DNA from 4 places in the Nocardiopsis mangrovi genome. Region 3 is predicted to be linked to each of the others. Evidence: riboswitches for the same ligand, from Rfam matches in the RefSeq annotation. Region 3 holds a riboswitch; each other region holds the start of a gene.
The links. A riboswitch is a leader RNA that binds a small molecule or an ion and turns the genes downstream of it on or off. The one in region 3 is predicted to bind cobalamin.
Positions count from the first base shown of each region.

Region 1: linked by a shared signal. The riboswitch ahead of metE (5-methyltetrahydropteroyltriglutamate--homocysteine S-methyltransferase) and the one ahead of cobN (cobaltochelatase subunit CobN) in region 3 are both predicted to bind cobalamin.
Region 2: linked by a shared signal. The riboswitch ahead of ACFO4E_RS17605 (ribonucleoside-diphosphate reductase subunit alpha) and the one ahead of cobN (cobaltochelatase subunit CobN) in region 3 are both predicted to bind cobalamin.
Region 4: linked by a shared signal. The riboswitch ahead of ACFO4E_RS15830 (ABC transporter substrate-binding protein) and the one ahead of cobN (cobaltochelatase subunit CobN) in region 3 are both predicted to bind cobalamin.

Region 1 covers NZ_JBHSFQ010000009.1:75,675-77,854, reverse strand. Annotated here, with positions in the region: gene metE (5-methyltetrahydropteroyltriglutamate--homocysteine S-methyltransferase) at 1-1,269, opposite strand, end outside; cobalamin riboswitch at 1,431-1,656, opposite strand; gene ACFO4E_RS11950 (polysaccharide deacetylase family protein) at 2,010-2,180, shown strand, end outside.
Region 2 covers NZ_JBHSFQ010000017.1:57,893-60,072, forward strand. Annotated here, with positions in the region: gene ACFO4E_RS17605 (ribonucleoside-diphosphate reductase subunit alpha) at 1-1,345, opposite strand, end outside; cobalamin riboswitch at 1,487-1,703, opposite strand; gene ACFO4E_RS17610 (hypothetical protein) at 1,892-2,180, opposite strand, start outside.
Region 3 covers NZ_JBHSFQ010000003.1:370,046-372,225, forward strand. Annotated here, with positions in the region: gene cobN (cobaltochelatase subunit CobN) at 1-1,079, opposite strand, end outside; cobalamin riboswitch at 1,127-1,303, opposite strand; gene ACFO4E_RS05505 (hypothetical protein) at 1,371-1,883, shown strand; gene ACFO4E_RS05510 (hypothetical protein) at 2,106-2,180, opposite strand, start outside.
Region 4 covers NZ_JBHSFQ010000014.1:116,034-118,213, forward strand. Annotated here, with positions in the region: gene ACFO4E_RS15830 (ABC transporter substrate-binding protein) at 1-1,030, opposite strand, end outside; cobalamin riboswitch at 1,099-1,280, opposite strand; gene ACFO4E_RS15835 (NUDIX domain-containing protein) at 1,383-1,874, opposite strand; gene ACFO4E_RS15840 (hypothetical protein) at 1,974-2,180, shown strand, end outside.

The DNA of each region.
Region 1 (2,180 bases), on a different contig from region 3:
GACCTGTCCGTCGCCGGCGTCCCGCCCCACCCGGGCGGGGGTGTCGCCCAGGGCGTCCAGGCGCGCGCGCACGCGCGGATCGCGGAAGGACGCGGGTGCGGGCGCCGCCGCGCGGGCCCGGTCCAGTTCGGCGGCCAGGGCGTCGCCGCCGCCGGAGAGGGCGCGGCCGAGCAGCACCACCTCGTCCACTTTCTGCCGGGCGAACGCCAGCCGCTCCCGCAGCACGGGGTCGAGGCCGGTCTCACCCGCCAGGTCGATGGGCACGTGCAGCAGGGAGCACGACGTGCTGACGGTCACCCGCCCGGCCAGGCCCAGCAGGGCGCCGAGCGAGGACAGGGCGGCGGCGATGTCGCACCGCCACACGTTGCGTCCGTCCACGACTCCGGCGACCAGGGTCTTGTCGCCCAGGCCCGAGACGGCGGCGATGTCGGCGACGGATTCGGGGCCGCTCACCAGGTCGAGTCCGATGCGCTCGACGGGGGTGCGCTTGAGGGCGTCCAGTGCCCCGGGGCCGATCGCGCCGAAGTAGGTGGACACCAGCAGCTCGGGCCGGTCCGCGAGGCCGCCCAGGGCGCTGTAGGCGCGTTCCAGGGCCGCCACCTCGGCGCGGCCGTCGTCGGTGGCCAGGACGGGTTCGTCGAGCTGCACCACAGCCGCTCCGGCCGCCGACAGCTGGGCCAGCAGCTCCGCGTAGCACGGGATCAGCTCGTCCAGCAGGTCGAGCGGGCGCCAGCCCTCGGGCGCCCCTGCCGCGGGCTTGGCCAGGAGCAGGAAGGTCAGCGGGCCCACCAGGACCGGGTGTGTGGGTATCCCCAGCCCCTTGGCCTGGGTGAACTCCGATAGCGGCTTGGTGCCGGCGAGGCGCGGGCGCGTCGTCGGCGACAGTTCGGGGACCAGGTAGTGGTAGTTGGTGTCGAACCACTTGGTCATCTCCAGGGGCGGGGCGTCCCCCGACCCGCGCGCCATGGCGAAATAGGTCCGCAGTTCGGCCTCGCGGCCCTCGGCTCCGCCGGCCGCGCCGGCGAAGCGCTCGGGAACGGCGCCGAACAGGACCGCGGTGTCGAGCATGTGGTCGTAGTAGGAGAACGTGTTCGACGGGATCTCGTCGATCCCCGCGGCGCTCAGTTCCGTCCAGACGCCGCGGCGCAGCCGCGCGGCGACGGCGTCGAGTTCTCCGGCGGGGATCCGCCCCGCCCAGTACCCCTCGCAGGCCCTCTTCAGCTCGCGGTCGGGGCCGATGCGGGGGTAGCCGTGAACGGTGGTCGTCATCGGGCGCCCCCGCGGGTGGCGACCGTGTGCGGTGCTCGCATGGCCTCGTCTCTCCCTCGTCGATCAGCCTGGGGTCCAGGGCTCCGGGGAGGAAGGAGGGCACGCGGCAGCGGGCTCCACCGCCCTCCCGCGGGGCGCACGGACCACCGCGTCCGCATGGGTGCGGCCGCGGGCGATCGGCAGGTATTCGGACTCGCGGGCGCGGTGCGGCGGGGTTCCGCCGCTCCTCCTACCGGCCGTCGCTTCCCAGGCGCACGCGTGCGCCCAGTGCTGTTGACGGCTTTCGTTCCCACTCACCGCTGCGGGGCAGTCCCGGATTCCCACCGGGTTCCCTCTTGCGACCCCCACGGCCAGGCCGTGGGGCGTACCGATCGCGGTTGCCAGTATAGGGAGAGGCGGCCGGATACGGCCCCCTCCCCTCCCCGCCCTGGACGCGTGCCCCGCTCACGGTGGCCGCGCGGCGTGTCGCGGCGTGAGCACATTGCCCCGTTTATTACGCTCGCGGGTCTCCGCCCCTTTCATTCGGAGTTCCGGTCCCGGCGGACCGAGACGAAACCGATACCTGATCTTCCGAACCCGCAGGACCTTCGGGACCGACAAACGGAACAAACGGGCCCCAAGAAACACGAAGACGCGAGAGAACCCTTTCCTTGACGAACGACCCCGAACCCCCGCTCGCACCCACCCCCTCCCCCCCTGCCGACCGCGGCGGCGCCGCTCGAAGACCGCGTGTGGCGGTGATGTCCGCGGCTGCCGCGGCGGCGGTCGCGCTGGGGGTGGCCGCCTGCACCATCACCGACGCGGCGCAGAGCTCGGACTCCGGGGACGACCGCACACCGGCGAGCGGCCCCGCCGACGAGCTGACCGCCGTCGACCCGGACACCATCCCGGGCCTTGAGGAGGACGGGGCC
Region 2 (2,180 bases), on a different contig from region 3:
TGCACAGGTTGGACGAGTGCACCACGCCGGCGTGCTGCTGCGGGGAGCGCAGGTTGCAGGGGTCCTTGAAGGTGATCCACGGGTGGCCGGTCTCGAAGAGCATGGTGAGCATGCGCCGCCACAGATCGACGGCTGGCACCCGGCGCCACACCTTGATCCCACCGGCGTCGGCGGCCCGCTCGTAGGCGGTGTAGGCGGCGGCGAACTCCGCGCCGTAGAGGTCGTGCAGATCGGGGACCTCGTCGGGCGAGAACAGCGTCCACTCGCCCCCGTTCTCGACCCGCTGCAGGAACAGGTCCGGCACCCAGTTGGCGGTGTTCATGTCATGGGTGCGCCGCCGGTCGTCACCGGTGTTCTTGCGCAGGTCGAGGAACTCCTCGATGTCGATGTGCCAGGTCTCCAGATAGGCGCAGACCGCCCCCTTCCTCTTTCCCCCTTGGTTCACGGCCACCGCCGTGTCGTTGGCGATCTTGAGGAACGGGACGACGCCCTGGCTTTGGCCGTTGGTGCCCTTGATGTGGGCGCCGATGCCGCGGACCGGGGTCCAGTCGTTGCCCAGTCCGCCGGAGTACTTCGACAGGAGGGCGTTGTTGCTGATCCCGTGGAAGATCGACTGGAGGTCGTCGCCGACGGTGGTCAGGAAGCAGGACGACAGCTGGGCGCGGCGGGTGCCGGAGTTGAAGAGGGTGGGCGTGGAGCACATGAAGTCGAACGAGGACAGCAGTTCATAGAACTCGATGGCGCGCGCCTCGCGGTCGTCCTCGCGCAGGGCCAGGCCCATGGCCACGCGCATGAAGAACGCCTGCGGCAGCTCGTAGCGGGTGCCGTCGCTGTGCAGGAAGTACCGGTCATAGAGGGTCTGCAGGCCGAGGAAGGTGAAGTGCAGGTCGCGCTCGGGCCGCAGGGCGGCGCCCAGGCGGCCGAGGTCGAAGGACGCCAGTTCGGGGTCGAGCTGGTCCAGCCGGATGCCGCGCGCGACGTAGTCGGCGAGGTAGCCGGCGTAGCGGCCCGCCATCTCCGACTGGCCGGCCTCGTCGGGCCGCCCCGCGAGGAAGCTCAGGGCTTCGCGGCGGAGCTTGTCCAGCAGCAGCCGGGCGGCGACGTGCGAGTGGTCCGGGTCGGCCTCGACGAAGGCGCGGGCGGCCATGACCAGCGCGAGTTCCAGCTCGTCGGGGCGGATGCCCGGGTAGAGGCTGCGCCTGGCCTCGGTGAGGATCGCCTCGGCCGAAACGCCCGCGAGCCCGGCGCACGCCTCGTGCACCACCGACGCGGCCCTCGTCAGGGGGTCGGTCGCGGGCGGCGCGGGCGCCGCGCCCGCCGGGGCGGTGTCGGTGTCGAGGGTCATGCGTGGCTCCAACCAGGTAGACGTGGACCGGTCGGGTCCTGTCGGGGAGGCACGCAGGCAAGGGGCGGCCACGTCGGTCCCGTGGCGGGCGTCCCCTGATCCGCGGCGGCCCACCCTCGAGGCCCCGTTGCGAGTGCGCGACGTGCGCGCACACCGGTGGCAGGTCTTCGGACTCGCGGGCGCCGGGGCCGGATCCGGCCCGGTCCTACTGGCCGTCGCTTCCCGGGCGCCGTGCGCCCAGTGCTCGTTGACGGCGGTCGTTCCCGCTCACCGCTGCGGGGCAGTCCCGGATTCGCACCGGGTTCCCTCTTGCCTCACCGGGGAGGCGCCCCGGTGAACCACCAGCGCGAGCGATACTACATCTAGGGGCAGCCAACGGCGAACACCGCAAGATGAGCGCGTGTCACGCTGCTCAGCGGATGACAGGACGACCCGTTCCGTGCTAACGGGTGCGCGCGGGTACCCGCTCGACCGGTGTGCGGGCGCGGCGGCGATCCGTCCTCCGCCACCCCGTTACCGGGGCGCGGCGGTCGGCACGGCCGGCGGTCAGCCGTCGATCAGGCGGTCCAGGGCGTCCTCCTCGAGACCGAGGTCGACGCGGATCCGGTAGCGGGTGCGCAGCAGTTCCATGAGGAGGTCGTGCACATACGGCGAGACGTCCTGGTGGCGGAACCGCTCGACCCCCAGGGTGGCCCACGCGTGGGCGCCCTTGAGGTCGTCGTGCGCCTGGAGGGTCTCGGCGATGTGAATGTAGGTGGGCAGGTTGCGCGGGCCTTCCGAGCGCAACCGCTCCAGCTGGGCGTAGGCGGTGTCGACGAGGTCGAGCTCGAACAGC
Region 3 (2,180 bases):
ACCGCGTTGCCCACCCGGGAGTGCTTGGTGGGGTAGGACGACAGCACCACGGCCAGGCGGCGCTCGCCCGCGGGCAGGGCGCGCAGGCGCGCGTGGCGCACCGCGATGCCCGCGACGCGCGCGGCACGCTCGGGATCGGCCGCGTACAGCGGCAGGCCGGAGTCGGTGTCGCCGCCGATCTCCTTGAAGGAGAACGGCACGGTGATCAGCCGGCCGTCGAACTCGGGGATGGCGACCTGCATGCCGGCGTCCATGGGGGTGAGCGCCGCACCGGAGGAGCGCCATTGTTCGCGTCCCGAGGTGAGCACGAGCCCCTGGATGATCGGGACGTCGAGCCGGGCGAGCGCCCCGGCGTCCCACGCGTCCTCGTCGCCGCCCCCGCTGGCGTCGGCCGCCACCGAGCCGCCGGCGGCGAGCACGGTCGTGACGATGGCGTCGGCCCGGCCGAGCAGCGCGAACAGCTCCGGCGCGGTCTCGGGCGACAGGCCCCGCAGCGAGCCGGAGAACACGGGCAGGGGCAGGCCCCCGGCGGCCTCGATCGCGTCGCACAGCACGTCGATGAAGGCGGTGTTGCCCGAGAGCTCGTGGGCGCGGTAGAACACCACGGCCACGGTCGGACGGCCGCCGGGACCGGGGACGGACGCGGGGCGCTCGTGCACCCCGAACTCGGGCATGGTCGCGGGCGGCTCGAAGCCCTCGCCGGTGAGCAGGACGGTGTCGGAGAGGAACCGGCTCAGCTGGCGGAGGTTGGCGACACCGCCTTCGCGCAGGTAGGCGTGGGCGTCGGTGGCCACGCCCGGGGGGACCGTGGACAGCGCCATCAGCCCGGGGTCGGCGGTGGCCTCGCCGCCGAGCGCCACCAGCGGGATCCCGCCGGCCCGCAGGGCCTCGATCCCGTCGGGCCAGGCGTCGGAGCCGCCCAGCAGCCGGACCACGACGATGTCGGCACCGTCGAGCAGCGCGGGAAGGTCGTCGGGGGTGGTGCGGGCGGGGTTGGCGGTACGGAAGCCGGCTCGGGCGGCACCGGCCGCGAGCAGATCGGTATCGGCCGTTGACAGCAGCAGAATGGTGGCGGCCACGCGAGTCCCTCTTCACAGAGTGCGGGGTCCTCGCCCCGCGACCGGACAGGTATCACGACGGCGCGGCGTCTCCTGGCTCGGGGATCGCCACCCGCCTCGGCCTTCCCACCGGACCCTCCGGCAGTGGCGTCGTTCGAGGCGGGCTCCCCCCTTACAGTTGCGGGACAGCCGCGGATTCGCACCGCGTTCCGTCACGCCGTCGGCGACCATCCTCGCAGAAGGTGCCGAACCGCCTCCCCGCTGGTTCCCCGTCCGGTGCGATCACCTCCCGGGGTTTGACACAATCCCAGCATGACCCACTACCCCCAACAGCCCGGCCCGGGCGAGGAACACCCTTATGGGCCCGGCGCCGACCCTTACGCGCAGCCGGGCACGCCCGGCTACGGGGAGTTGGCCCCCTACGGGCAGACACCGCAGACCGGCGGCTGGCAGGCGATGCCGGCACCGGCCGGTGGCCAGCCGCCCCTGGCCACCATCGGCGACATCACCATCACCCAGACCGAGGTCATCACCCCCGCGGGCAGATTCCCGATCAGGGGGAGCACGTGGACGGTCACCGACATGACGACCGTTTCCGAGGGGATCCCCGCCTACGCCGTGGTGATCGCCATCCTCTTCTTCTGGTTCTGCCTGCTGGGCCTGCTGTTCCTGCTGATCAAGGAGCGCCGGGTGTCGGGCCACGTCCAGGTGACCGTGCAGGGCAACGGCGTGTTCCACTCCACGATGATCCCGGCCCACGGCCCCGCCACCGCCCACCAGGTGATGCAGCAGGTCAACTACGCCCGCAGCCTCGCCGCGATGTAGCGCTGCCCGGACACACGGGCCGCATCGCAACCCGCTGACGACACGGGGGACCGCATCGGAGCCCGCTCCCGACACGGGGGTCCGTATCGCAACCCGCTCCCGACATGGGGGCCGTAACGCTCCCCGTTCCAGACACGCGGGCCCTACCCACCCCCGGACACCGACCACGGACCCGGACGCCTTGGGCCGGGCGGCCGTGGCGCGCACGACCGCCCGGACCGCTCAGCAGCCCGGCCCCGCGCCCCCGCGACCGGAATCGGCGGCACCCGAGGTGGTCAGATGATCGATCACCAGATC
Region 4 (2,180 bases), on a different contig from region 3:
GTCCGAAGCCGCGCAGGGCGTCGGCCACCTGCTCGACGCCCTCCACCGTTCGGATCGAGGGGTTCAGGGCCGCACCGCTCAGCAGTACGTAGCGCTCGTTCTCGACGGCGTCCATGTGCCGGGTGACGGGGTGGGACTCCAGGAACCCGATCTTGGCGGCGGCGGACTCGGCGGTCTGGCTGTCGCGGGTGAGGTCGCCGATGACCAGCACGTCGGGGTCGCGTTCGGCCACGGTCTCCCAGTTGATCTGCGGCCACTCGTCGCGTGTGTCGTCGAAGACGTTGCGGGCGCCCACGGCCTCGGTGATGATCCCGGGGGCACCGCAGCAGCCCGCCATGTACGGGGACTCGGCGTTGGCGAACCAGTAGAGCAGGGTGGTACCGGAGGCGTCGACATCGGCGGTCGCCGCCTCGATCCGGCCCTGGAGGTCGGCCACCAGCTCCTCGCCGCGCTCTTCGACGCCGAACACGCGCGCGAGGTCGCGGACCTCGGTGTGGACGGCGTCCATGGTCAGCGGCTCCTCGCGCGCGCCGTCCTCGCCGCTGTCGGTCTTGCCGCACTCGGTGGGGGAGAGGTAGACGGGGACGCCGAGCCGCTCGAAGTCCTCGCGGGGGGCGACGCCGCCCTCTCCCAGCGTGCCCTGGAAGGAGGCGGCGACGAAGTCGGGCTCCTCGGCCAGGACGCGTTCGAAGGACGGTGCGTTGTCGGCCAGGCGGGGCACATCGGCGTTGGCCGCCTCCAGGCCCTCGGCCACGGGGTCGGTCCACGTGGCGGTGCCCGCCATGCGGTCGGCCAGGCCGAGGGAGAGCAGGATCTCGGTCGCACCCTGGTTGAGGGAGACGGCGCGCTGCGGGGGGCTGTCGACGGTGACGTCGCGGCCGCAGTCGTCGACGGTGCGCGGATAGCCCGCCGCGTCCCGGGTGCCGGCGTCGGTCCCTGCGCCGGTCCCGGGGCCGCAGGCCGTGAGGGGGACGAGGAGCAGGGCGGCGGTGAGGGCGAAGGCGGGCGCGGAACGGCGGGGGGCCGTCATAGGGGTCCTTCGGCGTCGGGGGCTCGGTCGCGGAGCCCGGCGAACGTATGTCCCCTCCGCGCGCCATGGGGCGCCCGGAGGAGCCAGCAGGTCTTCGGACTCGGGATCCCCCGGGTGAGGCGCCTTCCCGGACGTCCGTCCAGTGGCCGCTGCCCCGCCCGTCCCCCTCACCGCTGCGCGTCAGCTCCGGATTCCCACCGGATTCCCTGACCCGAAAAGCACGGGTTCGACTGGCGGGCGCAACCTATCACACCGGATCCGGCGTCCTCGGGGGCGCCCCGGGCCTTGCCCGGGCGGGCGGCGAAGGGGCCGGCCGGCGACGGTGGCCGCGGGGCGGGTGGACGGACCGGTGTCACCCGGCCGCCCCCCGCAGGACGATCCGGGCGATGCGGGTGTCGATGGGCGAGGCGCCCGCCAGCGGGGTACCGCGGGTCCACAGCGTCGTGCCCGCGATCTCACCGGTGGGGGCGAACGGGGTGGCCGATGCACGGACACCGCCGCGGAACACGGCGGCGAACTCGCGGCGGCGCGGCGCGTCCGGCGACGGCCCTGCGAGGTCGAACTCGGCGAGTCCGGCGAACTCCGTGGCGGCCGCGCGGGCGCCGGACTCCTCGGCGAGTTCACGGCGTGCCGCGTCGGCGGCGGCCTCACCCGGTTCGATGCGGCCTCCGGGCAGCTCCCACTGGCGGCGGGCCCGGTCGAAGACGAGCAGGACGCGGCCGGCGTCCACCGCCACCATCAGGGCCAGCGGCACGGGCACGGTCCCCGCGGTGGGGGCCGCCTGCTCCTCCCGGACCCGGTGAAACGCCACCAGGATGTTGCCCCGCGCGTCCGCGACGATCATCGGCGTCTCCAGCGTCGGTCGTTCCGGCCCTGCCGCACATGATACTTGACACGAGTTAGCAAGTACTTGACGATTGGCGTCAAGATAACGAACGGATCGATGGGAAGGCGCGACGTGCACACCGGAACCCCGACCCCGTCCCCGGCGCACGGCGCGCTCGCGGACCAGCTCGCGGCCGTCGCCGCCGCCCGGCTCCTCGACCCGCTGGAGATCCTGCTCGACGGCGACGCCTCCGTGGAGCGGGTGCGGGCGCGGGTCGCCGCGGCGGCCGGGGAATGGGCGGCGGCCCTGCTCGGCGCCGACGAC